Regions from separate parts of the Rhodosalinus sp. 5P4 genome, predicted to be linked through region 2. Evidence: riboswitches for the same ligand, from Rfam matches in the RefSeq annotation. Region 2 holds a riboswitch; each other region holds the start of a gene.
What was found. A riboswitch is a leader RNA that binds a small molecule or an ion and turns the genes downstream of it on or off. The one in region 2 is predicted to bind cobalamin.
Positions count from the first base shown of each region.

Region 1: it holds a riboswitch for cobalamin, as region 2 does, so the genes downstream of both, AB6A69_RS00215 (hypothetical protein) here and AB6A69_RS03495 (TonB-dependent receptor plug domain-containing protein) in region 2, are expected to answer to the same signal.
Region 3: it holds a riboswitch for cobalamin, as region 2 does, so the genes downstream of both, AB6A69_RS15665 (MotA/TolQ/ExbB proton channel family protein) here and AB6A69_RS03495 (TonB-dependent receptor plug domain-containing protein) in region 2, are expected to answer to the same signal.

Region 1 is NZ_JBGFSJ010000001.1:40,907-51,210, reverse strand. Features, by position in the region: gene murF (UDP-N-acetylmuramoyl-tripeptide--D-alanyl-D-alanine ligase) at 1-1,107, opposite strand, end outside; gene AB6A69_RS00240 (UDP-N-acetylmuramoyl-L-alanyl-D-glutamate--2,6-diaminopimelate ligase) at 1,104-2,588, opposite strand; gene AB6A69_RS00235 (peptidoglycan D,D-transpeptidase FtsI family protein) at 2,647-4,434, opposite strand; gene AB6A69_RS00230 (cell division protein FtsL) at 4,431-4,781, opposite strand; gene rsmH (16S rRNA (cytosine(1402)-N(4))-methyltransferase RsmH) at 4,787-5,779, opposite strand; gene mraZ (division/cell wall cluster transcriptional repressor MraZ) at 5,783-6,301, opposite strand; gene AB6A69_RS00215 (hypothetical protein) at 7,415-7,699, opposite strand; cobalamin riboswitch at 7,851-8,054, opposite strand; gene AB6A69_RS00210 (ATP-dependent helicase) at 8,124-10,304, opposite strand, start outside.
Region 2 is NZ_JBGFSJ010000002.1:118,768-129,071, forward strand. Features, by position in the region: gene cobT (nicotinate-nucleotide--dimethylbenzimidazole phosphoribosyltransferase) at 1-998, shown strand, start outside; gene AB6A69_RS03480 (ABC transporter ATP-binding protein) at 1,011-1,769, opposite strand; gene AB6A69_RS03485 (FecCD family ABC transporter permease) at 1,766-2,749, opposite strand; gene AB6A69_RS03490 (ABC transporter substrate-binding protein) at 2,746-3,633, opposite strand; gene AB6A69_RS03495 (TonB-dependent receptor plug domain-containing protein) at 3,608-5,479, opposite strand; cobalamin riboswitch at 5,619-5,839, opposite strand; gene AB6A69_RS03500 (hypothetical protein) at 6,027-6,380, shown strand; gene AB6A69_RS03505 (helix-turn-helix domain-containing protein) at 6,377-7,147, opposite strand; gene AB6A69_RS03510 (Rieske 2Fe-2S domain-containing protein) at 7,266-8,588, shown strand; gene AB6A69_RS03515 (glutamine synthetase family protein) at 8,585-10,033, shown strand; gene AB6A69_RS03520 (TAXI family TRAP transporter solute-binding subunit) at 10,163-10,304, shown strand, end outside.
Region 3 is NZ_JBGFSJ010000009.1:84,005-94,308, reverse strand. Features, by position in the region: gene AB6A69_RS15705 (mannose-1-phosphate guanylyltransferase/mannose-6-phosphate isomerase) at 1-69, opposite strand, end outside; partial or broken gene AB6A69_RS15700 (IS3 family transposase) at 585-1,446, opposite strand; partial or broken gene AB6A69_RS15695 (transposase) at 1,491-1,769, opposite strand; partial or broken gene AB6A69_RS15690 (IS5 family transposase) at 2,029-3,198, shown strand; gene AB6A69_RS15685 (hypothetical protein) at 3,302-3,490, opposite strand; gene AB6A69_RS15680 (TonB family protein) at 3,566-4,633, opposite strand; gene AB6A69_RS15675 (ExbD/TolR family protein) at 4,630-5,013, opposite strand; gene AB6A69_RS15670 (ExbD/TolR family protein) at 5,019-5,396, opposite strand; gene AB6A69_RS15665 (MotA/TolQ/ExbB proton channel family protein) at 5,396-6,052, opposite strand; cobalamin riboswitch at 6,186-6,392, opposite strand; gene AB6A69_RS15660 (sulfotransferase family protein) at 6,495-7,277, shown strand; gene AB6A69_RS15655 (valine--tRNA ligase) at 7,282-10,185, opposite strand; gene AB6A69_RS15650 (Lrp/AsnC family transcriptional regulator) at 10,281-10,304, opposite strand, start outside.

The sequences.
Region 1 (10,304 bases), on a different contig from region 2:
GCGCCCGACGTCGTGGCGCACCTCGGCGCCCGCCAGCACCTCGAGCGCCGCGCCGACGGAGGCCGGGTTGGCGTTGTAGGCCTCGTCGATGAGGTCGATGGCCAGGCGGCTGTCCACGGGATCGAGCCGCACGACCTCGCGCGCGCCGCGCCCGGCGACCGGCCGCCAACGGGCGAGGTCCGCGATCGCCACCGCGCGGTCGAGGCCGAGCGCCCAGCCCGCGGCGAGCACGGCAAGCGCGTTGAGCGCGAAATGCCGCCCCGGCGCCTGCACCTTGTAAAGGATCGGGGCCCGCCAGGCCCGCGCCTCGCAGACGGTGGCGGTGTCGCGGATGGTGGCGCGGAGCAGTCGGTGGTGGTTGCGCGCCGCCTCGCCGAAGGTGACCACGCGGCGTGCGCCCGCCCGCCGCGCCGCCGCCTCGAGAAGGGGCGAGGTGTCCAGATCGCCGTTCACGACCGCCGTGCCGCCGGGGCGAAGCCCCGCCATGATCGAGGCCTTCTCGGCCGCGATGCCCTCCAGGCTGCCGAAGGCGCCGAGATGCGCGGGCGCGACCGTGGTGATCACCGCCACGTCGGGGCGCGCCTGGCGCGCCAAGGGCGCGATCTCGCCCGGCGCGTTCATGCCGATCTCGATGACGGCATAGCGCGTGTCGGCGGGCATCCGGGCGAGCGTGAGCGGCACGCCCCAGTGATTGTTGTAGCTCGCCACCGAGGCGTGCGTCACCCCCTGCCCGGCGCAGACCGTCTTCAGCATCTCCTTGGTCGAGGTCTTGCCGACCGAGCCGGTCACGGCGACCACCCTGCACCCGGTGGCGCGCGCGCGCGCCGCGGCACCGAGCGCCTCGAGCGCGGCCTGCACATCCTCCACGACCAGCAGCGGCGCGTCGCCGGCCACGTCCTCGGGCACGCGCGCGACCATCGCCGCCGCGGCCCCCCTCGCCAGCGCGTCGGCCACGAAGTCGTGGCCGTCCCGCGCCGCGGTGAGCGCCACGAAGAGGTCGCCGGGCGCGAGCGTGCGGGTATCGATGGAGACGCCCGTGGCGGCCCAGTCGCGGGTCGCGCGCCCGCCGGTGGCGCGGGCGGCGTCGGCGGAGGTCCAGAGCGTCACGGCGCCCGCCCTTCGAGCGCGGCGACGGCGAGGCTCGCCTGCTCGGCGTCGTCGAAGGGATAGACCGTGCCCGCGACCTCCTGGCCCGTCTCGTGGCCCTTCCCGCAGATCAAGAGCGCGTCGCCGGGGCCGAGCGCGGCCACCCCGCGCAGGATCGCTTCGGCCCGGTCGCCCACCTCGGCCGCGCCGGGGGCGCCTTCCATCACCGCGGCGCGGATCGCCGCCGGCGCCTCCGAACGCGGATTGTCGTCGGTGACGATGACGAGATCGGCATGCGCGGCCGCCGCCGCGCCCATGGGCGCGCGCTTGGTGGTGTCGCGGTCGCCTCCTGCGCCGATCACCGCGACGAGCCGCCCCATCACATGCGGCCGCAGCGCGCGCAGCGCGGTCGCGATGGCGTCGGGGGTGTGCGCGTAATCGACATAGACGCCGGCCCCGTTCGCGCGCGTGGCGGCAAGCTGCATCCGCCCGCGCACGGTGGAGAGCGCGGGCAGCGACGCAAGGACGCGCTCGGCCTCGGCGCCGCAACCGATGGCGAGCCCGGCGGCGAGCGCCGCGTTCCACGCCTGGAAATCGCCCACGAGGGCGAGCTTCGCCTGAAAGGCGCGGCCCTCCCAGGACAGGCGCAGTTCCTGGCCCTGGGGCTCGCAGCGCTGCGCGAGGATGCGCAGATCGGCCGCCTCGCCCCGGCCCACGCCGATCACGCGCTGCCCGCGGGCGCGGGCGATCCGGGCGACATCCTCGCCCCGCGCCGCGTCGAGGTTGACCACGGCCACCCCGTCCTCGGGCAGCACGCGGGAAAAGAGCCCGGCCTTGGCCTCGAAATACGCCTCCAGGCTCTCGTGGTAGTCGAGATGATCCTGGCTGAAGCTGGAAAACCCCGCGGCGCGCAGCACCACGCCGTCGAGGCGGCGCTGCTCGAGCCCGTGGGAGGACGCCTCCATCGCCGCGTGGGTCACACCCGCGGCGGCGGCCTCGGCGAGCACGCGGTGAAGCGTCACGGGCTCTGGCGTGGTGTGGCCGAGCGGGTGATCCCACGCGCCCTCCACGCCGGTGGTGCCGAGATTGACCGCGACCTCGCCCAGCGCGGTCCAGATCTGGCGCAGGAAGCTGGCGACGGAGGTCTTGCCGTTGGTTCCGGTCACCGCCGCCATCACCTCGGGCTGGGCGCCGAACCAGAGCGCCGCGGCGCGGGCGAGCGCCTGGCGCGGATCCTCGGCCACCACGAGCGCGGTAGCGGAGGCCGCGAGCGGCTCGGCGGCGAGGCGCGCGCCCTCGGCATCCGTGAGCACCGCCGCGGCACCCTTTGCAAGCGCGGCGGGCAGGAACGCCGCGCCGTGGGCGCGCGTGCCCGGCAGCGCCGCGAAAAGATGGCCGGGCGCGACCTTGCGGCTGTCCACGGAAATCCCGGTGACGCGGGCCGCACGGCCGCCTTGCGCGGTCAGGCCCAGTTCCGAAAGGCCCTTCTCCCGCTCGCCCATGCCCTGCCGCTCCGTTCGTGCCATGCCTGCCCGCCGCCCCGGCACGCGTGCCGTGCCTTCAGTTGGCGGTGAGCGTTACACCAGTCTGCGGGGCGGGTTCAATCTCGGGCCGCAGCCCCAGGATCGGCGCGACGCGGCGGATCATCTCGGCGGCCACGGGCACCGCCGTCCAGCCCGCCGAACGCCGCGGTTCCGCGCCCGAGGTCTCCACCGGTTCGTCGAGCGCCACGACGAGCACGTATCGCGGGTCGTCGGCGGGAAAGATCGAGGCAAAGACGGCGATCACCTTGTCCTCGTAATAGCCGCCACCGGCCTTGCGCGGCTTGTCGGCGGTCCCGGTCTTGCCGCCGACGCGATAGCCGCGCACCTCGCCCAGGCTCGCGGTGCCCTCGGTGACCACGCGGCGCAGCATGGTGCGCGCCTTGTCCGCCGAGGCGGCCGTCATCACCCGCTCGCCGAGGCGGGGGGCGTCCTGGCGCAGCAGCGTCGGCGTCACGCGAAAGCCGCCATTGGCGATCGCCGCGTAGCCCGCGGCGAGGTGGAGCGGCGTGACCGAAAGCCCGTGCCCGTAGGAGATCGTCACCGCCGAAAGATCGGTCCAGCGCTCGGGCAGCAGCGGCGCGCCCTGCGCCGCCTCGGGCATCTCGACGGGAACCGGCTCGAGCAGGCCCAGACGGTCGAGAAACGCGCGCTGGCGCTCCGGCCCGATCTGCAGCGCGAGCCGCGCCGTCCCCCGGTTCGAGCTGTGCACGAGGATGCCGTCCACGGTCTGCTCGCCGTAATCCTTGTTGCGGAACTCCCGGATCGCGAAACCGGACACCCGCATCGGCCCCGAGGTGTCGATCAGCGTGTCGTCATCGGCGAGCCCCAGCTCGAGCGCCTGCACCGCCGTGAAGGTCTTGAAGGTGGAACCCAGCTCGTAGACGCCCTGCACCGCGCGGTTGAAAAGCGGGCTGTCGGCGGCCTCCCCGCGCGGCGGCGGCGCGGGCCGGTCGTTGGGATCGAAATCCGGCAGGCTCACCAGGCTGACGATCTCTCCGGTCTTCACGTCCATCAGCACCGCGGCCGCGCCCTTGGCGTTGAGAAGCCGCATGCCGCCGTCCAGCACGCGCTCTGCGGCGGCCTGCACCGTGAGGTCGAGCGACAGCGCGAGCGGCGCGCCCGCACGGGCCGGGTCGCGCAGGCGCGCGTCGAAGGTCTTTTCCACGCCCGCGACGCCGATCACCTCTGCGGCGTGCACGCCCTCGCGCCCGAAGCCCGCCCCGCCCAGCACATGCGCCGCGAGGCGTCCGTTGGGATAAAGCCGCATCTCGCGCGGCCCGAAAAGCAGCCCCGGCTCGCCGATGTCGTGCACCGCCTGCTTCTGCTCGGGGCTGATCTTTCGCTTGATCCACAGGAACTTGCGCGCGCCCGTGAAATCGGCGCGCAGCTTCTCGGCATCGAGGTCCGGGAAGATCCGCGCAAGCTCGCGCGCGGCCGTGTCGGGGTCCACCATCAGGGGCGGCTGCGCGTAAAGGCTGTGCGTGCCCATGTTGGTGGCCAGCACCCGGCCGTGCCGGTCGGTGATGTCGGCGCGCTGCGCGAGGATGGAGGCGCCCGGCGCGCGCACGCGCGGCTCTTCGGGCTCTGAGGCCGCGAGATGCGCGGTCCGCCCGCCCACGAGGGCGAAGGCGAAGACGAAGGCCACGCCCAGCACCAGCAGCCGCGCCTCGGCGCGCTGGCGCAGCCGGTCGCGCATCTCCTCGTGGCGCAGGCGGATGTTCTCGCGCTCGATCGCGTCGGGGCTTTCGCCCCTGGCGCGGGCCTCGAGGATCCGGGCGAGCGGGCGCAGCGGCTTGCGGATCATGGCGTCGACTCTCCCTGCTCGGAAATCTCGACCACGTTGGCGATGGGCTCGGGCGCGTCCTCAGCAGGATAGGCGACCTGCTCGACGCGGCCGAACTGCTCGGGCCGGAAGGGCAGAAGCCCGAGCGTGTCGAAGTTCATCTCGGCAAGCTCCATCAGCCGGTCGGGCCGGTTGAGATAGGCCCATTCGGCCCGCAGCACCGCGAAGCGCGCCCGCGTCTCGGCGATCTGGCGCTGCAGGGCCTCGGTCTCGGCGATGGCCTGCTGGGTGCGATAGTTCTGGTGGTAGGCCCAGAAGGCGAGTCCGATCACGGTGCACGCGGTGGTCACGAAAAGCAGGGTGCGCATCTGGTCTATCCTTTCACGACCGGCATGCCGATCCGGGCGGGATCGGGGGCGCCCGCGGGCGCATCGGTGCGGCGCGCCACCCGAAGCCGGGCCGAACGCGCGCGGGGGTTGCGGGCAAGCTCCTCCGCGTCGGGGCCGACCGCCTTGCGCGTGAGGATCTCGAAGCGCGCACGCTCGGGGGTGCCCGCCGGCGCGAAACGATTGGCCGCGCCGGTGGAGCCCGCCCGCGCCTGGAAAAAGCGCTTCACCATCCGGTCCTCGATGGAATGGAAGGTCACCACGGCGAGCGCGCCGCCGGGCGCAAGCGCGCGCTCGGCGGCGACGAGACCTTGGAACAGCTCCCCGAACTCGTCGTTCACGGCGATCCTGAGCGCCTGGAAACTGCGGGTGGCGGGGTGCGCCTGCCCCGGCTTCGCCCGCGGAAGGCAGGATTCGACGACGCGGGCGAGATCGAGCGTCGTCTCGATCGGCGCCTCGGCGCGCGCACGCAGGATGGCGCGGGCGATGCGCCGGCTCGCGCGCTCCTCGCCGTAGAGAAAGAGGATGTCGGCCAGCTCCCTCTCGGAGGCGGCGTTCACGATATCGGCCGCGGTCGGGCCCTCCCGCCCCATGCGCATGTCGAGCGGCCCCTCCTTCTGGAAGGAAAAGCCGCGCTCGGCGCGGTCGAGCTGCATCGACGAGACGCCAAGGTCGAGCACCACGCCGGCGAGGTCGCTGCCGTAATCATCGAGCCTCGAGAAGACGTCCTCGACCATCTCCAGACGGTCGCCATAGGCGCCGGCCCATCCCGCCGCGAGTTCGAAGGCGAGCGGATCGCGATCCATCGCGACGACCTTGTCCGCGCCCGCCTCCAGCAGCGCGCGGGCATAGCCGCCCGCACCGAAGGTGCCGTCGAGCCAGACGCCGCGCACCGGCGCCACGAGATCGAGAAGCGGGCCGAGCAGGACCGGAACATGGGGCGGCGCGGAGCTCGGGGCGGACGCGGCCGGGCAGGTCATGGCCTACGCCCCCGCCGGGCCGCCGGGCTGCGGATCGTCCAGCAGCATCAGCGGGTCGAAATCCTCGGGCAGCTCGTCGAGCCAGGCTTCGGTCCGCGCCAGCTCTTCGGCGTCGTAGGTCTCGGGCTTCCAGATCTGGAACGTGTCGCCGGCGGCGATGAAGAACGCCTCGCCCTCGAGCCCGATCTTCTGGCGCAGCTTCGCCGGCAGGACGAGGCGGCCGGTCTCGTCCACGTTGGTGGGATAGCTCTGGCCGTGGAAGAGGCGTTGCAGCATCTTGCGCTGCATCGAGCCGCGCGGCATCGCGTCGATCTTCTCGTCGACCTCGGCGATCGCCTCCATGGTGTAGCATTCGAGGTAATTGCGGCGGTGGTCGCCGTAGACGATCACCAGTTCGGGGTTGAGCCCATCGGTCCAGTTCGGGTCGGCGGCCTCGAGCACGCGGCGGAACGAGGCCGGGATCGACACCCGGCCCTTCCCGTCCACCTTGTTGCGGCTCTCGCCTCTGAACCTGCGGCCCACTGTCCCTACCGCCCTTTCAACCTTCGCCCCCGAAGGCCCGGCGCCTTACGAAAACGGCGGATCGAGCTGCTGCCAAAGCCCGATCCGCCGCCCTCGTCCCGTCGCCGGGGTGTCCGGTTGCGCGCGCCACCTGGGGGGATGTCTGCTCGCCCGCGCACCGGATCTCTCTTTCACGATGAAAGCGGGGTGCCTGTATGAAACCTGACTTTTTATGGGAGCCTTGTTCGGGGTTCTTTTCCGCCCCTTCGTCCCGTCCCTCATCGTGAGAAAAGGGATGCCATGGGAATTCATGGAAATCAACAAGTTTTTGTGGGACGACAGGCAACCGCAGACGTGTCAGCGCCTTGCATGAGCGGCTTTTGCCATGCTCCCGCGGGACTGAAATACAATATATATGACCGTCTCTGAAAACTGCTCCATATATGGTGCGAATTTCCGGACTCCCTTTTTGGCCCATGATTTCCCACCCGTATCCAGAAAACTGTCGCGTCGCCGAAGATCCGTCGCCCGGCCCGGGCGAATCGCTCGCCGGGCGCGAGTCGGGCGTTCCGGCATTCCGCCGGATGCCATCGACGGGAAATGAGCGGGCGTCGCCGTGCACAGGCCGCCCATCTTCCAGGCAAGCCCGGGCGCAGCGTGGGCAGGCGAGCCCAAGCGTTCACGAAGCGCACAAGGAACGGGCAGAGCTGCCCGGAAAAGGTCAGTATGTCATATGCATTTGCCGCATAGCAGCATTGAGCCGCCGGCTATTGTGCAAGCGCAGCATAAACGTATCTTTGGAAGGAACGCGGCGCAGGCTGACGCCAACACGCAAGGCAGGCGCCCGCAGACATACGGATCAGGAAACCCTCTCCTCCTCCCTGGGTTTTCTGAAAACTGGCGGCGGCATCTCTCCTCCTCCCCGATGCCGCCGCACCTTATACGACGCAGCCCGTCGCCCTCGGGTGCGGGATGCGGACACAGGATCGAAGCGCCCCCTCTCCTCCTCCCTGGGGCCTTCGAAATCGAAACGGCGGCGCCTTCCTCCTCCTCCCGGGCGTCGCCGTTTCTCTTTCCCAAGCTTCGAAAAACGGGATGTCCCGTGATTTCCCGTCGCGGCGCGGCGCCTGCGCGTCAGTGCAGCGCGCGACGGCGTCCGCGCGCCCCGCCCCGGCGAGTCGCGCCCACGACGCTCGGCCGCGTCGCCTGTTCCAGAAACTCCAGGAAGGCCGCCGCGGCGGCGCTGGGCGCCTCGGGCGGGTCGAGCCCGTCGAGCGCCCGGCTCGCCGCCTGCTGCGGGCTGGCGTCCGGCGGCAGGGCAAAAACCCATTCGAGGAACCCGAGCCGCGCGGCCTGCTCGGCCGCGTCGCCCTCTCGCGAGAGCCTTTGCAGCCCGTCCATGATCGCCAGCGCCGTCATTTGCGCCCTGCCCGCCGGCCTGCGCGGCCCGTCCGGTCAACCATCTCTCATCTCCCGGGCCGCGCCCCGCGGCCATTGGAGCGGATGACTGGAAGAGCGGGACAGCACCGCGGCGGCGCCGCACGACGTCCCCGCCCACACCGCCACCCGCGGTTCGACGTCATGCCAGGGCTGGTTTCCGGGCTCGGGGCGGGTGGGGCCGGTGGCCCCGCGCCAGGCGCCTTCCCGGGAGCGGTCCCAGTGGCATTGCCTGTCGCATCCCGCCCTCACCGTTGCGGGGGCAGCGCCGGGGTCTCACCGGCTTCCCAATTCTCCGCGACGCACGCGCCGCGGCACCCTGACACGACCGAGCGTAGCCGATTCCCCGTCAGGCGAAAGCGATTTTCACGCCCGGCCGGACGTTGCGCCGGTCGCGCGGATTGGCTCAGAACGGGACGTCGTCGGCGCCGGTGACGTAGCGGGCGACCACTTTCTTGTCGCCCGCCTTCTCGAAGGCGACCTCGAGCTTGTCGCCCTCGATGCCCTTGATTGTCCCGTAGCCGAACTTCTGGTGGAAAACGCGATCACCCACGCTGTGGGCGCTGACCGCTTCGAGGTCGATCACCTGCCCGCGCGTCTCGCGCGGCTGGCTGACCGGGCGCGCGCCGGCGCGCTCCTGCATCCGGCGCCAGCCGGGAGAGTTGTAGGCGTTGGCCTCGGCCGCGCGGCGCTCGATGCCCGCCGTGGCCGCGGCACCGTAGCCGCCCCCGTAAAGCCCCGGCGGCGTCAGAACCTCGACATGCTCCTCCGGCAGCTCGTCGATGAAGCGCGAGGGCATCTGCGACTGCCACTGGCCGAAGACGCGCCGGTTGCCGGCGAAGGAAATCGTGCAGAGCTCGCCCGCGCGGGTGATGCCGACATAGGCGAGGCGGCGTTCCTCCTCGAGGCCCTTGAGGCCCTGCTCGTCCATGGACCGCTGCGAGGGGAAAAGCCCGTCCTCCCAGCCCGGCAGGAAGACGGCCGGGAACTCCAGCCCCTTGGCGGCATGCAGCGTCATCACCGAGACCTTCTCGCCCTCGGCGCCCGCCTCGTTGTCCATGATGAGGCTCACATGCTCCAGGAAGCCGGTGAGGTTCTCGAACTCCTCGAGCGCCTTGACGAGTTCCTTGAGGTTGTCGAGACGCCCCGGCGCCTCGGGCGTCTTGTCCTTCTGCCACATGCCCGTGTAGCCCGACTCGTCGAGAACGATTTCCGCAAGCTCGACGTGGCTGAGGCCGGGATCGCCCGCCATCCGGCCCCACCTGTCGAGCCCGTCGAGAAGCTTCGCAAGCTCCGCCGCGCCCTTGCCCGAGAGCCCCTTCTCGGCCAGCAGCGCCCGCGCGCCCTCCAGAAGGCTCACGCCCCGGGCCCGCGCCGCGGCGCGGATCTTCTGCTGGGCCTTGTCGCCGAGCCCGCGCTTGGGCGTGTTCACGATCCGCTCGAAGGCCAGATCGTCCGCGGGCGAGACGACGAGCCGGAAATAGGCCATCGCGTCGCGGATCTCCATCCGCTCGTAGAAGCGCGGCCCGCCGATCACGCGGTAGGGCAGGCCGATGGTCAGGAACCGGTCCTCGAAGGCGCGCATCTGGTGGGAGGCGCGCACGAGGATCGCGATCTCGTCGAGCGAGAAGGGCCGCATCCCCCGCGTGCCGCCCTGCATCGCCTCGATCTCCTCGCCGATCCAGCGCGCCTCCTCCTCGCCGTCCCAGTGCCCGATGAGGCGGACCTTCTCGCCCGCCTCGGCCTCGGTCCAGAGCGTCTTGCCGAGCCGCCCCTCGTTGGCGGCGATCACGCCCGACGCGGCGGCGAGAATATGCGGGGTCGAGCGGTAGTTCTGCTCCAGCCGGACGACCTTCGCGCCGGGGAAATCCGTCTCGAAGCGCAGGATGTTGCCCACCTCCGCACCGCGCCAGCCATAGATCGACTGGTCGTCGTCGCCCACGCAGCAGATGTTGTGGTGACCGCCGGCCAGTAGCCGCAGCCAGAGATACTGCGCGACGTTGGTGTCCTGGTACTCGTCCACGAGGATGTAGCGGAACCAGCGGCGGTATCGCTCGAGCACGTCGTCATGGGTCTGGAAGATGGTGACGACATGGAGAAGCAGGTCGCCGAAATCGACCGCGTTCAGCTCCTTCAGGCGGGCCTGGTACTGAGCGTAGAGCTCGACGCCGCGGCGATTGTAGGCACCGGCCTCCGAGGCGGGCACGCGCTCGGGCGTCCAGGCGCGGTTCTTCCAGTGATCGATGATCCCGGCGAGCTGGCGCGCGGGCCAGCGCTTCTCGTCGATCCCCTCGGCCGCGACGAGCTGCTTGAGGAGGCGAAGCTGGTCGTCGGTGTCGAGGATCGTGAACGACGGCTTGAGCCCCGCAAGCTCCGCATGGCGGCGCAGCAGCTTGACGCAGATCGCGTGGAAGGTGCCGAGCCAGGGCACCCCCTCCACCGCGTGGCCGAGAAGGCGCGCCACGCGGTCCTTCATCTCGCGCGCGGCCTTGTTGGTGAAGGTCACGGCCAGGATCTCGTCCGGGCGCGCGCGGCCGGTGTTGAGAAGATGCGCGATGCGCGTGGTCAACGCCTTGGTCTTGCCCGT
Region 2 (10,304 bases):
CCGCGCGGCTGGACGATCTGGCCGCCCATGCCGGCGCGCTGCCCGGCTTCGACGACGCGGCAGCCCGCGCCGCCGCCGCCCGTCAGGCCAGCCTGACGAAGCCGCCCGGCTCGCTCGGCCGGCTGGAAGAGATCGCGGTCTTCGTCGCGGGCTGGCACGGCGATCCGCGCCCCCGGCTCGAGACGGCGCAGGCGCTCGTCTTCGCGGGCAATCACGGGATCTGCGCGCAGGGCGTCAATCCCTTCCCCCAGGCGGTAACGGCCCAGATGGTCGCCAATTTCGAGGCGGGCGGCGCGGCGATCAACCAGATCTGCCGGGTCACGGGGGCGGCGCTCGCCGTGGTGGCGCTCGACCTCGACCGCCCGACCGGCGATTTCACCCAAGGCCCGGCGATGGGCGAGGACGAGACGCTCGACGCCATGCGCCAGGGCGCGGCGGCGGTCGATCCGGATGCGGACATCCTCGTGCTGGGCGAGATGGGCATCGGCAATTCCACCGTCGCGGCGGCGCTTGCCGCGGCCGTCTTCGGCGGCCCGGCGGAAGGCTGGGTGGGCGCCGGCACCGGTGCGGACGATGCCGTGCGGGCGCGCAAGGTCGCGGCGGTCGAGGCCGGGCTCGCCCGCCACGCGGGAACAAGGGGCCTGCACTGGCTCGCCCGGATCGGAGGGCGCGAGCAGGCGGCGATCTGCGGGGCGGTGCTGGAGGCGCGCGCGCGGCGGATTCCCGTGCTGCTGGACGGGTTCATCTGCACCGCCGCCACGGCCCCGCTTCACGCGGCGGCGCCCGGCGCGCTCGATCACTGCCTCGCGGGTCATGTCAGCCGGGAACCGGGGCACCGCCGCCTTCTCGACGCGATGGGCCGGCGCCCGGTGCTCGACTTCGACATGGCGCTGGGCGAGGGCTCGGGCGCGGCGCTGGCGCTCGGCGTGGTCCGCGCGGCGCTGGCCTGCCATGACGGGATGGCGACCTTCGCGGAGGCGGGCGTCGCGGGCGGCTGAAGGCTGCGGTCCCTAGCCGATCACGTCGAGCGCCTGGAAGACCGGGCCCGCCGCCGTGGTCTCGAAGAAGCCGCGCACATGGAACACCTCGGCAAGGCGGGCAGGTGTCAGCACTTCGCCGGGCGGCCCGTCCGCGGCTACCTGCCCGCCGTCGAGCAGCACGAGCCGGGTGCAGTGGCGCGCGGCCAGACCCAGATCGTGGATCGACACGAGCGCCGCGCGCCCGTCTTCCGCGATCCGCGCGAAGCTTTTCATGGTGGAGATCTGGTGCGCGGGATCGAGCCCCGCGATGGGCTCGTCGGCCACGATGAGGGGCGTGTCCTGGGCAAGCGCCCGGGCGATCAGCGCGCGCGCCTGCTCGCCGCCCGACAGCCGCGTGGCGGTGCGGTGGCGGAACGACCCGAGGCCCATGGCGGCAAGCGCCCGCTCCACCGCCGCGATGTCGCCCTCCGACGGGCGCTGGCCACCGGCCATGTGGGGGATCCGGCCGAGCATCACCAGCGTCTCGACGCTGACGGGCCAGGCGATCTCGCGCGCCTGGGGCATCCAGGCCGCGGCCCGCGCACGGGCGCGCGGCGGCAAGGCGGCAAGGCTGCTGTGGCCGCGGGCGGGCAGAAGGCCGAGCGCCGCGCGCATCAGCGTCGTCTTGCCCGCGCCGTTGGGGCCGATCAGCCCCACGACCTCTCCGGGGCCGATATCGAGGGTGACGCCCGCCAGCACGTCGCGCCCGCGCAGCCGCACCGAGAGATCCGACAGCGACAGCAGGCTCATCCCATCTCCCTTCGCGTCCGGTAGATGAGATGCAGGAAGAGCGGCGCGCCCACGAGCGCGGTCAGCACCCCGAGTTTCAGGTCACGCTCGGGCAGGACGAGGCGCACCGCGATGTCGGCGGCGAGCACCATGGCTGCCCCGCCGAGCGCCGAGGCCCACAGAAGCCGCGAGGGCCGCGCGCCCACGAGCGGGCGCAGAAGATGCGGCACCACGAGGCCCACGAAGCCGATGGTGCCCGCCACCGCGGTCGCCGCGCCCACCGCGCTCGCCGTGCCGAGGACGAGCGCGGCCTGAAGCCGCCCGAGCCGGATGCCGAGCGCGCCCGCCGCGTCCTCGCCCAGCGTGAGCGCGTCGAGCCCCCGCCCCATCGTCATCAGAAGCGCCCAGCCGAGCGCGGTGAAGGGCAGCGCGACCCAGACATCGCTCATCGAGCGGTCGGCGAGCGAACCCATCATCCAGAAGACGATCTCGCTCGCCGCGAAGGGGTTGGGCGAGAGGTTGAGCACCAGCGAGGTGAGCGCGGCGGCGAGCGCCGAGATCGCGATGCCGGCGAGGATGAGCGTGAGCGAGGTGCCCCGCGGGCCCGCGAGCGCGACGACGAGAAGCACGGCGGCGAGCGCCCCGGCGAGCGCGGCGGCGGGCAGGCCGAGCGCCCAGCTCGCCGCGAGGCCCGTCTGAAGCGCGATCACCGCGCCGAGCGCCGCGGCGCCCGAGACGCCGATGAGCCCCGGCTCTGCCAGCGGGTTGCGCAGGTAGCCCTGCATGGCCGCGCCCGCGAGGCCGAGGCTCGCCCCCACGATGGCGGCGAGGAGCGCGCGGGGCAGGCGGATCTCGCGCATCACGAGGGTGAGCGGGCCGGCATCGCCCGCGACGAGGGCGCGAAGGCTTTCGCCCGCGCCCACGCCCGCCGGCCCGATGGTGAGCGAGCCCAGAAAGAGGGCCGCGACGAGCGCACCGAGAAGAAGCGCGAGGCGCGTCACTCCGGCCCCTCCGGCGGCAGGGTGCGGCGCAGCTCGGCCAGCGACTCGATGGCCGCCAGCACATGCGGCGTGCCGCAGATCCAGTCGCGGTCGGCGAAGGCGCCCGCGGCACGGCCCTCGCGCAGGGCGCGCACCACCGGATGGTCGAGGATATCCTCGGCGCGCGAGGCGCCGGGATAGGGCCGGGCGGTCACGACGGCCTCGGGCGCGGCCAGCGCCAGCACCTCGAGCGGCATCCGCCCGCCCGCCGAGAGGCCGGCCGCCTCGGCAACGTTTTCGAAGCCGGCGGCGGCGAGGATCTCGCCGGCCAGCGAGCGGTCGCCCGCCGTGTAGCCGTTGGCGTAGTAGAGCGCCGCGCTTGGCCTGCGCGAAACGGACTCGCGCAGCGCGGCGCGGCGCGCGTCGAAGATTGCGACCGCGCGCGCGGCGGCCTCTTCCTGTCCCAGCGCCGCGCCCATCTCGACCATCCGGGTCCGCACGTCGTCGAGAGAGAGCGCGGGATCGAACACGACGACCGGAATCCCGAGGCGGCGAAGCATGGCGACCGTGGGCTGGGCCGTGTAGCGCCCGGCGAGCACGAGGTCGGGCCGCATGAGGTAGATGTCCTCCGCGGCGCCGCGGTTCGAAGGGAAGGCGGCCGCCTCTTCGGCCATGGCGGAGACGCGCGGATCGGTGGCGAGGTTCGTCACCGAGTGGAGCTGCCCCGGCGCCGCGAGCATCATGGCGAGCTGGTCGGTGCAGAGGTTGATCGAGACGACGCGGGCGGGCGGCGCCTCGTCCGCGCCGCCCGGGCCCGCCGCCGCGACGGACAGCCCGAGCCAGAGCCCGAGCGCCGCCGCGGCGCGCCGGAGCCGCCGATCAGAACGACGCGCGCAGCCCGACATAGATCCCCCGGCCCGGCATGTTGTAGCCGCCCACCGTCTCGTAATCCTCGTCGAAGAGGTTCTCGACGCGCAGATAGGCCTCCGCCGTGTCGGTCACCGCGTAGGAAAAGCCCAGGTTGGCCAGCGTGTAGTCGCTCACGTCGTTGTTCGGCGGCGCGAAGGCGCTGGGCTCCACGTCGGCCACGCGCTGCACGTCGAAGGTGCCGCGAAGGCGGTCGGTGAAATCGACGTCCACCCCGAGGGTGAGGTCGTGGCGCGGCACGAGCGCGAGCCGCGTGCCGTCGGTTTCCGCGTCCGTCAGGGTATAGGCGCCGAAGACGGCCACGCGGTCGGTGTGGGCGTAGCGCCCCTCGATCTCCAGCCCCTTGCTGACCGTGGTGCCGGGAACCTGGTTGTAGCATCCGAAGCCGCTGCCGCAGGCCGTGGCGGCGCCGTCGAAGCCGATCAGGTCGTCGATCTCGGCGTAGAAGGCCGTCGCCTGCACGAAGCTCTCCTCGCCGAAGCGCCGCTCGACGCCAAGCTCCACGCTGCGGCTTTTCTCGACCTTCAGGGTCGGATCACCCGCGGCGCTGAACCGCTCGAAGAGCGACGGCGCGCGAAAGCCGGTGCCGACCACGGCGCGGACCGTCGTGTCCGGCCGCGCGCGCCAGGCGAGCGCGACGCGCCCGGAGGTATTGCCGCCGAAATCGTCGTTGTCGTCGTAGCGCAGCGAAACCGCGACATCGAGGTCGTCCCGCGGACGGAAGATCGCCTCGGCCAGCGCCGAGGTCGTCACCGAAGAGCCCGCGTCGAAATCGGTCTCGTACTCCTCCTCGGTGCGGTCGAGCCCGAAGCTGAGCGTGGTCCCGCCCGACAGCTCCGTCGTGCCGAGATAGGAAAGCTGGTCGCGGTCGCCGTCGAACGCTTTGATCACGCCGCCCGGGTCGCGGCGTTCCGAGCGGAAGGTCGAATAGCTGAAGGTGTGATCCACACCGAAGGCCGCGATTTCCGCGAAGACGCGCGCGCCGGTCTGCTCCAAGAGATTCGTGCCTATGGGGTCAACGACATATCTGCCATTGGCGTCCACGATGGGATTGAAGCTGGCGTCAAAGACCAAGTTGTCGATTTCCGCCTCGGCGTCACGGTGGAAGGCGGAAAACCCGAGCACGACACCCTCGCCCACCTCGTAATCGCCCGAGAGCGACATGAACGTCTCCTCGTAGCCGTCGTCCTCCGAATCGCCCGCGCGGGCCGAGATACCGTCGGTCTCGGTGCGCGCGAGGTTGAAGGCGAGCGCGCCGCGCTCGCCGCGGGTCGCCACCCCGACCGAGCCCCGCGCCGTGCCGAAACTGCCGCCCTCGGCGAAGCCCTTGACGAAGGTGCCGGGCTCGCTCGCGCGGAAGGTGGTCACGTCCACCACGCCCGCGATCGCCTCGGAGCCGTAAAGCGCCGATTGCGAGCCCCTCACCACCTCGACGCGTTGCAGGCCCGCGCTGGTCAGGCCGCCGAAGTCGAAGCCGAGCTGAACCGCCGACGGGTCGCTCACGTCGATGCCGTCGATGCGCACGCCGACATAGGCGCTGCCGAGGCCGCGAATCCGCACGGTGCTGGCGCTGCCGAGGCCGCCGTTGGAGGAAAAGGACACGCCGGGAATGCGATCGAGCGTGCGCTCGAGCGTCAGCGGCGCCTCGTCGAGCGCCTCTTCGTCGAGGACGTCGACGATGGCGCCGGTGCGGTTGACCTCTTGCGGGACGAGCGCGCCGGAAACGACGATCTCCCCAAGATCGAAGCTTTCCTGGGCCAGGGCCTGGGAGGCGGAAAGAAGCGCCGCGACGGCGGCGGATGCGGAGAGTGGAAGGCGGGTCATGGATCTGTCCCTTCATGGCGGCCCGGGGGCCGACGGCCGGTGAATGCCCGCGACGGACGGCATGACCGGCCCCTCGCGGACGACGAAACGATTGTCACCTCGACGGAAGGGTCCGTTGCCCGTGGCGCGCCCCGCGCCAGGACAGGGTGATCGCCTCGGCAGGTCTCCTGGCTTGCGGGTCGTCGCTTGGCCGGGCCTTCCCGCCGCGCCCCTAGGCGCCGCAGTGGCATGTTCCGGCTTCGCTCTCCGCTCACAGTTGCGGGGGCAGCCGCAGATTCGGGCCGGCGCGAAGCCGGGTTCTCACTGCGTTCCCTTTTCATCCGACGCCGAAACGCCGGAACCGAAGCAGGGCGAAGGTGCCCGCCGCCCGGCGCGGTTGTCAAGCGCGTTCGACCCGGCGGCGGCCACGGCGCCGCGCTGTCGCTTTTCGGCTTAGCGCGGCAGCGATTCTGTCTTATGCCTCGCCCCGACTGGAAACTCGGGGCCTGGTGATGACGAGGATGATGCCGAAGCGAGCTGCACCGTCGCGGCGCGGGAGGGGTGCGCAATGACGCTTTACCTGCGCTGGGTGCTCGAGACCGAACTGCGCGGCGCGCCGGACGACGATCTGGCCGCGATCGCGCAGGACCTGCTTTACCAGGCCCGGGAGGAGGAGGCGGGCACGCTGCAATGCGATGTCCATCTTTCGGAGGATGGCGAACGGCTGCATCTGCTGATGGGCTTTTCGAACGATACCGCCGTGGTCGAGCATTTGCAGGGGTTCACGCGGCGTTTCGCGCGCCCGCTGTTTGCGCTGGTGCGTCCGTTGCGCATGACGGTCTATGGCGATCCGTCCCCCGAGGTGCGCGAGGCGCTCGGCGCGTTGCAGCCGACCTACATGCCGCGCCTGCAGGACGGCTAGAGAAGCCCCCGGAGCGCCGAGGCGCAACGCTGCAGCGTGGCCTCGATCCGCGGCCGGAATCCCGGCATCTCGTAAAAGGACCCTTCCGCGGAGTGGCCGACCGCGGCGATTTCCCCGCCCGAGCAGCGAAACCCGATCGCCGTGGCGGTGACGCCCGGCTCGAACTCGCCGTCGCAGTGCATGATCCCGCTGGGCGCGGCCCCCTCGATGAGGCGCATCACGGCGGCGCGGTCGGTGATGGTCTTCTCGGTCCAGGCCGCGACCGGTGCCTCGGCCACCAGCTGCGCGCGGCGCTCGGGCGGTTCCTGCACGACGAGGGCGCGGCCCATCGCGGTGGCGAGAAGCGGCAGCCGGCTGCCCACGGTGAAGCCCAGCCGCGGCGCCAGCCCGTCGCCGCCCGTGTGGGCAAGGAAGATCGCGTCTTCCCCGTCGCGCATCGCCATGGAAAGCGGCTGCCCGCACTGCGCGGCGAATCCCTCGAGCACCGGCTGGATCGCAAGGCCGAAGCGGCGCCCCTGCAGGAACCCGCCCGCCAGGACGAGAATGCGCGGCGACAGGGAATAGCTGCGCCCGGTCTGCCGGACATAGCCCAGCCGCACCAGCGTGAGCACGAGCCGGCGCGCCACCGCGCGGTCGATGCCGCAGCGCCGGGCGATCTCGGGGATGGTGAGCTGCTGCGCGTCGGCGTCGAAGCATTTCAGCACGCACAGCCCCTTGGCGAAGGTGAGCGACGTGTCCGAGGTGGAGATCTCTGTGGTTCCGGCCATCGCCGCGACCCTCCCTCGCGCGCTTGACAGTCCCGCGCGGCTGACTCAACATTCCGATAATGTATCGCCAGTGCGATTTTCGCGCAAATGCCAATTCACGCTTGGCAAGGAGGCCCGGATGATCAGCCAGGAACTCAACGACAGGATCACGCGCGTGGAGCAGGGTACCGGCGCAGGGGCTGTCCTGCGCCTCTACTGGCAGCCCGCCGCGCTTTCGGAAGAGTTGTCCGGGCCGCGCCCGGTGATTCCCGTGCGGCTGATGGGCGAGGATCTCGTGCTGTTCCGCGACACGTCCGGCGAACTCGGGCTCATCGGGCGGCATTGCCCGCACCGCGGCGCCGACCTCTGCTACGGCCGGCGCGAGGACGGCGGCCTGCGCTGCCCGTTCCACGGCTGGCATTTCGACCGGACCGGCCAGTGCGTGGAGACGCCGGGCGAGCCCGAGGGCTCGCCGCTTGCCGGGAACATCCGCACCACCGCCTACCCGGTGGTCGAGAAGAACGGGATCGTCTGGGCCTACATGGGGCCGGGCGAGCCGCCGGCCTTCCCCGATCTCGACTGCTTCCGCGCGCCCGAAAGCCACGTCTTCGCCTTCAAGGGCCTGTGGGAGTGCAACTGGCTGCAGGCGATGGAGGTGGGCATCGACCCGGTGCACGCCTCCTTCCTGCACCGCTTCCTCCAGGACGAGGACCCGGCCGAGAGCTATGGCAAGCAGTTCCGCGACCGGGCAGGGCAGACCGACATGCCGATGACGCAGCTTCTGCGGGAGTATCCGCGCCCCGAGATCAGGGTCGAGGAGACCGATCACGGCCTGCGCCTTGTCGCACTGCGGCACATGGAGGACGGGCGCAGCCATGTCCGCGTGACCAACCAGGTCTTCCCCGAGGCGATCTGCATCCCGATCTCGAACGAGATGACCATCACCCAGTGGCACGTTCCGGTGGATGACACCCACTGCTACTGGTTCTCGATGTTCACCAGCTACACGGACCCGGTGAACCGGGAACTGATGCGCGAGCAGCGCCTGAAGGAGCACCGGCTACCCGATTACGCGCCGCTCAAGAACCGGCGCAACAATTACGGCTACGACCCCGAGGAGCAGGTGCGCGAGACCTACACGGGCATGGGGCTCGACATCAACGTGCACGACCAGTGGGCGGTGGAGAGCATGGGTGCGATCCAGGATCGCACGCAGGAGCATCTGGGCAAGACCGACGTCGCCATCATCCGCTACCGCCGGATGCTGCGCGCGGCCATCGACAAGGTGGAGGCGGGCGAGATCGACGACCTGCCGCTGCGCGGCGCGGGCGCGGAGCGGGTGCAGGGGCCGGTGTCCATCGACGCCATCGGGCCGACCGATCGCTGGGACGCGCTCTGGCGCGAGGCCGACGCCCATCGCCGCGCCCATTGCGACTGGTCCGCACCGCTCGCCGCGGAATGAGCGCTGGAGACCTCGAAGGGGGGCGCACGGCGCGGCTTGGCCTCTACGACGCGGCCGCGCTCGCGCGCGCGGCGGAGGTGCTGGAGGAGGTGCAGCGCCGCGGGCTCGAGGTGGTCCGCCTCTCCTTCGTGGACCAGCACGGCATCCTGCGCGGCAAGGCGCTGGCGGCCGCGGCGCTTGCCTCGGCCTTCCGCTCCGGCGTGGCGATGACCTCCACGCTCTTGCTGAAGGACACGTCGCACCGCACCGTCTTCCCCGTCTGGGAGGGCGGCCCCGGCATCGGAGACGGCCGGCTCAACGGCGCGGGCGACATGCTGATGCTGCCCGATCCGGAAACCTTCCGTGTCCTGCCCTGGTCGCAGCACAACGGCTGGATGCTGTGCGATCTGCGTTACGCCGATGGCGGCGAGATGCCGTTCTGCCCGCGCTCGATCCTCAAGCGGTCGGTGGCGCGCCTTGCCGCCGACGGCCTGCGCATGACCTGCGGGCTCGAGGTGGAGTTTCACGTCCACCGGGTCGAGGACGCCCGGCTCGCCCACGCCGATGCCGGCATGCCCGGCGCCCCGCCCGAGACGGCGCTTCTTGCCCAAGGCTACCAGTATCTCACCGAGGCGCGCTACGACGCGCTGGAAGAGGCGATGGACGCGATCCGCCGCGCGTCGCAGAAGCTCGGCCTGCCCGTGCGCTCGATGGAGGTCGAGTTCGGGCCGTCGCAGTGCGAGATGACGTTCGAGCCCGCCGACCCGCTGTCGCACGCCGACGCGATGGTGCTCTTCCGCCACGCCACCAAGGAGGTCTGCCGCCGCATGGGCCTCCATGCGAGCTTCATGTCGCGCCCGCGCCTCGAGGGCGTGGTGCCCTGCGGCTGGCACCTGCACCAGTCGGTGGGCGACGCGGGCGGCCGCAACCTCTTCGCGCCCGAGGGCGACGGGCTGACGCCGACGGCGTCGGGCTGGATCGCGGGACTTCTGGAGCGGGCAGAGGAAAGCTGCATGCTCACGACGCCCACGGTCAACGGCTACAAGCGCTACCAGCCCTTCATGCTGGCCCCGGACCGCATCCAGTGGGGCCGCGACAACAAGGGGGCCATGATCCGCGCGCTGATCGCGCCGGGCGACGCGGCGAGCCGGGTCGAGAATCGCGTGGCCGAACCGGCCGCCTGCCCGCACCTCGTGTTCGCCGCGCAGATCGAGGCGGGACGAGACGGGACGGCGCGCGGGCTTCCGGCACCCGAGCCGGTCGAGGATCCCTATGGCAGCGACGCGCCACGGCTTCCGGCCGATCTGGGCGCTGCGGTCGACGCGTTCGAGGCCTCCGACCTCTGGCCCGCCGTCTGGGGCGCGGATACCGTCCGGTGGCTTTCCACGATCAAGCGGGCGGAATGGCGGCGCTACCTCGCCACCGTCTCCGAATGGGAGCAGCGCGAGTATTACGGGCTCTTCTGAGCGCGGGCAGCCGCTCTTCGCCACAGGGGCCCATGGGGCCAGAGCTTGACATCTCTGCCCACGGGCAATGAACTGGGCGCGCAAACGAGGGGCGGGGCACACCCGCTCCCGGCAACTGGGAGGACGACCATGAAACGATTCATGCTCGCCGCGGCGGCTGCCGTGGCGCTCGGCTCCGGCGCGCAGGCGCAGGATCTCGCCATCGCCACCGGTGGCACCGGCGGCACCTACTATCCCTACGGCGGCGGCCTTGCCGAGCTGATCGGCCGCC
Region 3 (10,304 bases), on a different contig from region 2:
ATAGCTCTTGCGCGAGAGCGGCCAGAGCCGCGTCCCGGACCCGCCGCAGAGGAGGATGGGAGTGATCATGGGTGGGTTTGCCCTTCCTTCCTCGGGCGGTACTGAAAAGCCTCGGAGAACTTGGTGAAGGCCGTCTCCCAAGCGATGGACAACTCCTGCAGAGTACATCGTTCTGCCGACAGGTCGACAGGCGCCCTTTCCGTCGACTGCCCATTCGTGGAGAGGTTGGCTCGGAGGGTGCCTAGAGTTCGCATGATGCCGTTCCGGTACAGAGTGTTCAAGAAATCCATGAAGCGCTCGGTGAAGCCGAAGAGCGATCCAGGCAAGAGGGAGCTCAAGAGAGCAAGCTGCAATCTGACCTTCTCCTGCGCGATAGGGCGCGTGGCTGGCATTCCCGCGAAGCTGCCGCGCGAGACACGATGCCGACTGAGGTACGTGTCCTAAAGGTTTCGGAGCAATCCAAGGTGATGTGGTGGCCGCACAGTCAGGCGTCGCCATTGGGCAAGCGCGGGATGAAACCGGGTCGACGCGTCCTTGAAGAAGTGAACCGCCCCGGGTTTACGGGAGAGTTTCTGGTTCAACGATTAGGCTGTATTTTCAGCAGCGTTCAAGTTTGCGTAGAATGCCTCCTCTGCTTCGTGCGGCGTGATGTAGCCGATGGCGCTATGCAGGCGGGTGTTGTTGTACCAGTCGACCCATTTCAGGGTTTCCCATTCGACCTGACCAACGGACTTCCAGGGTCCGAGGGGCTTGATGAACTCGGTCTTGAACAGGCCGATGATGCTTTCGGCGAGGGCGTTGTCATAGGAATCCCCGACGCTCCCGACCGAGGTGTCGATGCGGGCCTCGGCGAGCCGCTCGGTGTATCGGATCGACAGGTATTGGCTGCCGCGGTCGCTGTGGTGGATCAGCTTGTCAGCCTCGGACGGCGCCCGCTGGCAGATGGCCTGGTTCAGGGCCTCGAGGACGGAAACCGGTCGTCATCGAGGTCGAGACGGGCCAGCCGACGATCTTGCGGGCGAAGACGTCGATGATGAAGGCCACGTAGACCATGCCCTGCCAGCTTGAGACATAGGTGAAATCGCTGACCCAGAGCTGGTTGGGCATGTCTGCCACGAAGGAGCGGTTCACCTTGTCGTCCGGGCAAGGCTGGGCCGCATCGGGGTTGGTCGTGATGACCTTCTTGCCCCGCACGACGCCTTGTAATCCCATCACCTTCATCAGCCTCTCGACCGTGCAGCGAGCGATGTCGCGCCCTTCGCGGCGCAACTGATGCCAGACCTTGCGCGCGCCATATCGTCCCCGGCTGCCATCGAAGACCTGCTTGATCGCTGCCATGTCCCGCCGATCCTGCCTGGCCCGGTCCGATGCCGGGTCCGGATCGCGCTCCACAGCCTTGAAGGCATAATACGTCGATGGTGCGATCTCCAGAACCCGGCAGATCGGGTTCGCCATTGTGCTTGAACCAATGCCGCATCAATGGCTCACCCTACCACTTTTTTTGAAACCAGATCCTTCATTGCTGCCAGATCCAGCATTTGCTCGGCCAGAAGCTTCTTCAGCTTGGCGTTCTCATCCTCCAGCGCCTTCAGCCGCTTGGCCTCCGACACCGTCATGCCGCCGAACTTGGCCTTCCAGTTGTAGAAGATGCCTTACGACATGCCGTGCTTGCGGCACAGGTCAGCGCACTTCGCCCCTACCTCGTGCTCGGCAAGGATGCCGATGATCTGCTCCTCCGTGAATCTCGTTCGCTTCTTGTCCGTCCTCAGGTTGGGCCGGACTCCAATCAGCGGTGGAGGAAAAATCCCGTGGCAGGTCAAAGCAGACCGGCTTTGGGTGAGCATATCATCCGAGCCTCATGGAGCTCGATGCGAGGAAAGGGGCTTCGAACGTGCTTGCCTGGATGAGCCGCATCGCCACACGGTCCACGTGCACGCAGAGGGCGCCATAGCAGGCTGCTGAAAAACCCTGCCTCGACAGCGGTTTGAGAACATGATTCACCCACGGCACGGAAACGGCGGGGCGATCATGCGGGGTGTGGACGAGACGAGCGGGTCGCTGTTCAGCTATGTCGATCTGGAAGAGCGCATCCCGCCTCGACACCCGCTGCGCAAGATCAGGCAGGTAGTCAACGACGCACTCGCCAGTCTCGATGCCGATTTCGAGGCGCTCTACATTGTTTTTGGCCGCCCCTCGATCCCGCCGGAGCGGCTGATCCGGGCGGGTATTCTGCAGATCCTGTTCTCGATTCGCTCCGAGCGGCAGTTGATGGAGCAAATGGATTACAACCTGATGTTCCGCTGGTTTGTCGGCCTCGGGATCGACGATCCGGTCTGGGTCCCGACGGTCTTCACGAAGAACCGCGACCGGCTGCTGACGACGGACATGTCGCGAAAGGTGATGGCAGCGATCCTGGCGCATCGCGAGCTCGTGCCGCTTCTGTTGGACGAGCATTTCTCCGTCGATGGGACGCTCATCAAAGCTTGGGCATCGATGAAGAGTTTCCAGCCGAAGGCCGAGGCCACCCCGCCTGACGATGAGGGGCCGGGCGATCCGCCCGCCCCGGATACCACCCTTGAGCCCGCGCATTCCGAGACCCCAGCCGAGACCGACCCGATGCCCCGCAACAGCCGCTACCGCAATGCCGAGGTCGACTTCAGGGGCGAGAAGCGTTCCAATGCCACCCATGCCTCGACCACCGATCCGGATGCGCGCCTTTACAAGAAATCCCCCGACACGGGTGCGGTGCTTTGCTTAATGGGCCATGCGTTGATGGAGAACAGGCACGGGTTTGTCGTGCAGGGTGATTTGACCCAGGCCGACGGTCATGCCGAGCGGCGCGCGGCGCTGGACATGGTCCATCGCCATTCCCCCGGATCGACCCGGCGACTGACGCTGGGTGCCGACAAGGGGTATGACGCGGCTGGGTTCGTCTCCGACATGCGCCAAGCCTGCGTCACGCCCCATGTCGCCCAGAAATCGAGATATTCAGCGATCGACCGGCGCACGACCCGGCACGAGGGATATGCGCTGTCCCAGAAGCACCGAAAGAAGATCGAAGAGCCGTTCGGCTGAGCCAAGAAAGTCGGCGGCATGGCACAGACCGTGTATCGGGGCACTGAACGCGTCCGATCCCGCTTCATCCTGACCATGGCCGCCAACAACCTTGCCCGGCTACCGCGGTTGCTGGGGGCATGACGGGAAAGACGGACCAAGGTGCGAGCCACGGACGCGCCAACAGGCATGACCGTCAGTCGAACCGGCCATGATGACGGGACAGCGTTCCGGTTCGAGAACTATTTCAGCGACCTGCTAGACCGTTGGAACTTTCGCCGGCCCGGCACGCGTGGCTCGACGCCTTGCAAGTCGCCAGGCGCGAGGTGACGCGCTTGCCCGAGCGTTCCGTGACGGGATGGCTGAACTCCGCGGCCTCGATGTCCGCGCCGTGCCGGGCGATCACGAGTGCGCTCTGTGCCGAGAAGTCGGGCACGCGCCGTCCGCTGGTGGATCCTGGATCAGCACGACACCGCCCATGGCTGACGCCCGGCCCGGTCGCGCCGACGGCTCAGGGCGCGAAGCGCAGCGTCACGGTGAAGGGGTAGCTTTCGGAGGAGAGCCCGTTCGGGGCGCGGGGCAGGCGCGCGCGCTGGACCGCGGCCACCGCGGCCCGGTCGAGTTGCGCGTTGCCCGAGGAGCCCCGAACCGAAACCCCGGCGAGGCGGCCGGCGGGGGCCACCAGGATGGCGAGGCGCACGCGCCCCGCGGCGCGCGTGCCCGATGGGTAGCGTTTCTGGCGTTCGATCGCGGCGACGATCTGCCCGCCCCAGCGCGCCACGAGCTTCTGCCCCGACGCGCCCTGGGCGACCTGTTCCGTCGCGCGTGTCCGGCCCGCGCTTGCGCCGCCGCCCGCGCCTTCGGCCTGCTGGGACTGGGGCGCGGCGCCGCGGCCACCGGTCGGCGCTTCGGGCGGTGCGGGCCGCGCGGCAGGTGCGGGTGACGGCCGCGCGGCGCTGCGTGCGGGTGCGGTCTCCAGCGTTTCGGGTCTCGGTGCCGGGCGGCGGGACAGCCCGGGCGCATGTGGCGAGGACGGGATCGCCGCGCGGGTGTCCGGGCGGGGTGCGGCCTCGGCCGCGGGCCTTGCGGGCGCCGCGGCGGCCGCGCGCGGCGCCTCGGGGGCCTCGCGTCTCGGCAGCGCGGCGCCATGGCCGGTGTCGGGCGCGGGCCGGGGCAGGGCCGGGGCTTCGGCAAGCGGCGGCGCGGGGAGGTGGGCGACCGCGGCGGGCCGCTTCGGCGCGGGGCCGTCCGGCGCGGGCGGCGCGGCCGCCTGCGGGGCGGTCCGGGGCAGCGTCTCCGCCGCCGGCCCGGACGCGGTGTCGGGCCGGGGCAGGGCGGCGGAAAGCGGCGCCGGACGGTCGGGCGGGGATGGCATCGCCGCCTCGGTCTGGGCGGCGGGCGGGGCGCGCCAGGCCGTGACGAGGGCCGTTAGACCCGCGCCTCCCGCCTCGAGCGAGACCGTGGCCGCACCGCCCGCGCCGGCGGCGGGCGCCGCGCCGCCCGACCATTGCGCGAAGGCGCCCACGTGCAGCGCCAGCGCCACGCCCGTGAAGGCGGCGAATTCGAGCCCTCCCTTCATCGCGGCCGTACCGCCAGTTCGATCTCTGCCGCGCCCGTCTCTGCGAGACGCCGCAGCAGCGCGGCGAACTCCGCCGCCGGGAGCGTCGCGTCCGCACGAACGGTGAGCGGGCCGGCCCCGGCGTCGCGCGCGGCGAGCGCCTCCCACGCCGCCACGCCGTCCGCGCCGCCGAAGGCCACCCGCCCGGCCGCCGAGACGTGCAGGACCGCGCCGGCCTCGGCGCCCGTCTCCGCGCCCGCCTGGGGCGGGGTCACGTCGAAGGGGGCGGGCGGGGCGATCTCGGCCGTCATCAGGAAGAAGATGAGCAGCAGGAAGACGACGTTGATCATCGGCACGATGGCCTCGGGACGGGTGCGCGCAGGGGGGCGGGGAAACTCCATCGCGTCTACTCCACCAGCAGGAGTTGGCTGTGTCCCGCGGCGCGGAGCGTCTCGGCCACGTCGGCGAGGCGCTGCAGGTCCGCGCCCGCGACCGGGCGCAGGACCAGCGGGTCGGCCGGCGTCTCGGTCAGCGGGGCGAGGGCGGCGGCAAGGCCGGTCTCGTCCACGGCGCGGCCGTTGAGCGTGACGCGGTCGGGGAAGATCTCCACCAGCCGGGGCGGGCCGCTCCAGCCCGCGCCCCCGCCTGCCGTGGCGAGGGGCAGCGCGGCGTCGCGCCCGAACTGCGCCACCAGCATGAAGAAGACCAGAAGCAGGAACACCACGTCGATCATCGGCGTCAGGCTCGGGCGGCGGCGCGGACGGGCGGCGGCGAAATCGAACATCAGGCCGCCTCCGCCGCGCGGGGGGGCAGGTGCGTGAAGACGCGGGTGGCCAGATCTTCCATCTCGCCCTGGACCGCCTCGGCCACGCTCTCGAACCAGGTGAGCGCGGCGGCGGCGGGGATCGCCACCGCCATGCCGGCGGCGGTCGTCAGGAGCGCCTCCCAGATCCCGCCCGCGAGGACCGAGGGGTCGGCCCGCGCGCCGCTGGCCTGAAGCGCCTGGAAGGCGTCGATCATGCCGAGGACGGTGCCCAGAAGCCCGATCAGCGGTGCGATGGTGGCGATGAGTTCGAGCGCGCGCAGCCCTTCCCGGAGCCGGGCGAGTTCGGCCCGCGCGATGCGCGTCGTCTCTTCGCGGGCGGCGGGCTCGGCCATGGCCGGATCCTCCGCCGCGCCCATGGCGGCGGCCGCGAGCCGGGCGCGCACGCCGCTGCCGCGCGCGGCCTCGGCGCGGGCCTGCGCCGCGCGGCCTTCGGTCCAGAGCGCCACGGCGGCGCGCGCCCGCGCCCCGCCCCAGGCGCCGAGCCGGGCCAGCCGCCAGAGTTTCCAGAGAATGAGCGCCAGGGTGAGGACCGAAAGCGCCGCGATGACCCAGAGCGCCGGGCCGCCACGGGCGAGGAACTCGCCGATCCCGCCGAACGCCGCGTTGCCCGCCATGCGCCTCTCCTCCCGCCGCCGGGCCGGGCCCGGTCTGCGCTTCGTGTCTTGTCCGGGAAGGGGCGGCCTGCCCGGACCGGTGATCGGGTTCACCACGCCGGAAGGCTCCGTCGCCCCGGCGCGCCCCGCGCCCGGACAGGGTGATCGCTCCGGCAGGTCTCCTGACTCGCGGGTCGCTGCTCGGCCGGGCCTTCCCGCGGGCCGCGCCCGCAGTGGCATCTTCCGGCTCCGCTCGCCGCTTACAGTTGCGGGGGCAGTCGCGGGTTTGGCCCTCAGGCCGCACCGCGTTCCCATTTTCACCGGGCGCGCGAACGCCCGGACCGGAGCACCCCGACCCTTACGCCGAATCGCGCTTTCGGAAAAGCAGAACCTCGTGCGTGCCACGCAGTTGCACGCCGCCCTGCGGGGCTGTACCCGTGCCGGGAGTGGGGAAGATCCGCCTATGCTGGAGCGCCGGAGCGCGAAGATACGTCTGACGAGGGCGTTCCAGGGACAAGCGCAGCGTCTCTACCCGTTCTTCCGGCAGCACACCTATCGCGGACCGCTTCTGCCTTCGGAGGTCGAGAGTCGGGTCGCCGTTTCGCTGCGGGACGGGTTTCTTTACAACCGGATCCCCAAGACCGCGAACTCGCTCATGACCTGGATGCTCGCCAGGGCCTCGGCAGACGCCGCGGGCGAGCCTGCGCCCGAACGGCCGAAGAGCTATTTCCCGACGCCGCGGCGACTGTCATCGGGCGAGGCCGCCCGTGTCGAGCACGAGATCTTCAAGTTCGCGATCGTGCGGAACCCCTATTCGCGCACGCTTTCGGCGTATCTGGACAAGATCGCCGCGGGAAAACAGCAGGCGCGCACCTTCGAGAAATGGCGCGGCGCCCCGGTTCAGCGGGAAGAACCGAGCTTCGGCGAGTTCTGTCGCTATCTGGACGCGGTCGGGCTGCGGGACGACGTGCACTGGGTGCCGCAGACGGAGCTGCTTTGCGAGGTGCCGGGCTGGTTCGACCGGATCTACCGGCAGGAAAGGCTGGGCGAGGCCGCCGAGGAAATCATGGGGCGGATCTTCGGCGTGGCGCCGGAGTTCCCGGCGCGGGTGGGGCCGCGCCCGACCGGGGCGTCGAAGCTCATCGCCCGCCACTACGACGACGAGACGCGCCGGATCGTGGCGCGGCTCTTTGCGGCGGATTTCGATGCCCTGGGCTACGCCCCGGATCTTCCGGGCGCGGCCTGATCCGTCAGCCGATCTCGGCCAGACGTTCGAGCGCCGCGCGCAGGCGCTGCGCCTCGTCCTCTTTCAGGGCGAGGGTCGCGCGGGTTTCGTCCACCACCTCCTCGGGGGCGCTTTCGACGAATTTCGGGTTGGAAAGCCGCCCCGAAAGCCCGCCCATCTCCTTCTCGAGCTTGCCGAGCGTCTTCTCGAGCCGCGCCTTCTCCTCGGCGACGTCGATGACGCCGGCGAGCGGCAGGCCGAGGCTCGCGCCCTCCACGGCCACGGTGACCGTGCCCTTCGGGAAGCCGTCGACCTCCTCGAGGCTCTCGATCCGGGCGAGCCGCTTGATCAGCGCCTCGTTCCGGCCCCAGGCGGCGCGGCCGGTCTCGCCGATCTCGGTGGCGAGCATCGGCACGTAGAGCCCCGCGGGGACGTGCATCTGCGCCCGCGCGCTGCGCACCTCCTCGATGACGGAGACGACCCAGCCCATCTCCCGGTCGGCGGCCTCGTCCGCAAGCTCCGCGGCGGTGTAGCCGGGCCAGTCGGCGTGAACGAGCATCTTCGACCGCTCGGCCAGCGTGCCCCAGAGCTCCTCGGTGAGGAAGGGCATGATCGGATGCAGAAGGATGAGGCACTGGTCGATCACCCAGGCCATCACCGCCTGCGTCTCGGCCCGAAGCTCCTCGTCCTCGCCCTGCAGGAGCGGCTTGGAGAATTCCACGTACCAGTCGCAGACCTTGCCCCAGACGAAGCCGTAGAGCGCGTCCGCCGCCTCGTTGAAGCGGAAGGCGTCGAGCGCGGCGTCCACCTTCTCGCGCACGCGGCCGGTCTCTCCGAGGATCCAGCGGTTGACGGCGGCGGTGGCCGCGGGGACGTCGGCGCCGCCGCCCACCGCGCCGTTCATCTCGGCGAAGCGCGCGGCGTTCCAGAGCTTGGTGCCGAAGTTCCGGTAGCCCGCGATCCGCTCCTTCGAGAGGCGCAGGTCCCGGCCCATCGCCGCCATGGCGGTGAGCGTGAAGCGCACCGCGTCGGCGCCGTACTCCTCGATGAGCTCCAGCGGGTCGAGCACGTTGCCGAGCGACTTCGACATCTTCTTGCCCTTCTCGTCACGGACGAGGGCGTGGACGTAGACGGTGTCGAAGGGGCGTTCCCCCACCACGGCGTATTGCATCATCATCATCCGGGCGACCCAGAAGAAGATGATGTCGAAGCCAGTGATGAGCACGTCTGTCGGGAAATAGCGGCGAAGCTCCGGCGTGTCCTCGGGCCAGCCCAGCGTGCCGATGGGCCAGAGCCCCGAGGAGAACCAGGTGTCGAGCACGTCGGTCTCGCGCGCCAGCGTGACCTCGGCGAAGCGCGCCACGCCGTCGCCCGCGGCCTCGCGCAGGCCGCCCCATTCCGCGCCCTGGCCGCCGAAGCGGATCTCGGGCCCGGGCCCGTAATATTCCCGCGCGAGGTCGAACGCCTCGGCCTCGGTGGCGGCGCAGAATTCGCGCGGGCCGCCGGCCGGGTCGTCGCGGTCCGGCCCGTACCAGACCGGGATCTGGTGGCCCCACCAGAGCTGGCGCGAGATGCACCAGGGCTCGATGTTCTCCAACCAGTGGAAATAGACCTTGCGGTCGGCCTCGGGCAGGATCGTGGTGCGCCCGTCGCGCACCGCGTCGATCGCGGGGCCCACGATCTTTTCGGCGTCCACGAACCACTGGTCGGTGAGGTAGGGCTCGATCGCCACCTTGGAGCGGTCGCCGTGGGGCACCATGTGCCGGTCGGCGTCGATGCCGTCGAGCCAGCCCTCCTCCTCGGCGGTGCGCACGATCCAGTCGCGCGCCTCGTAGCGGTCGAGCCCGTCGAGCGCCTCGATCACGCGCGCGAGCCCGTCCGCGTCGCAGCCCTCGGCGAAGTCCGGGTTGTCGCGCAGCCACATGCCCGCGCGCGGCGTCATCACGTTGATCGCCCGAAGGCCGGTCCGCTGGCCCACCGCCCAGTCGTTGAAATCATGCGCGGGCGTCATCTTCACCGCGCCGGTGCCCTTCTCGGGATCGGCGTAGTCGTCCGCGACGATCCGCAGCCGCCGGCCCACCAGCGGCAGGATCGCCTCCTTGCCCACGAGATGGGCGTAGCGCCGGTCGTCGGGATGGACGGCGATGCCGGTGTCGCCCAGCATCGTTTCGGGGCGCGTGGTGGCGACGGTCAGGTAGTCCCGCGTCTCGGTGGCGGTGACGTTGCCGTCCTCGTCGAACTCGACCGGGTGCTCGTAGGTCTCGCCGTCGGCTAGCGGATAGCGCAGGCGCCACATGTGGCCGTCGGTCTCGACCTGCTCGACCTCCAGATCCGAGATCGCGGTTTCGAAATGCGGATCCCAGTTCACCAGCCGCTTGCCGCGGTAGATGAAGCCCTTGCGGTACATGTCCACGAAGACGCGCATCACCGCGTTGTGGAAGTCGGGGCTGTTCTCGTGGCCCACCCGCGTGTCGCCGGGCGCGCCGGCCATGGTGAAGGCGTTGCGTGACCAATCGCAGGAGGCGCCGAGGCGCTTGAGCTGGCCGATGATCGTACCGCCGGAGCGTTCCTTCTGCTTCCAGACGAGATCGATGAAATCCTCGCGGCTGAAATCGGTGCGGCGCTTGCCGTCCCGGGCGAGTTCGCGCTCCACCACCATCTGGGTCGCGATCCCGGCATGGTCCTGGCCGGGCTGCCAGAGCGTGTCGAAACCGCGCATCCGGTGCCAGCGCACCAGCACGTCCTGCAGCGTGTTGTTGAAGGCGTGGCCCATGTGCAGCGAGCCCGTCACGTTGGGCGGCGGGATCATGATGCAGAAGCTTTCCTCGCGCGAGGCGTTGGCGCCGGCGGCGAAGGCGCCGGCCTCTTCCCAAGCGGCGTAGATCCGGCGCTCGGCCTCTTGGGCGTCGAAGGTCTTCGAAAGCGGCATCGCGTGCATCCCGTCTTGAGCGGCGTCGGCCCGCTCCTTACCCGAGCGCCGGGCCGAGGAAAAGCCGCCCGGCGCCCGCCGCGGGCCGGCGCCTCTCAGCGCGTCCGGTCGAGCTTCGT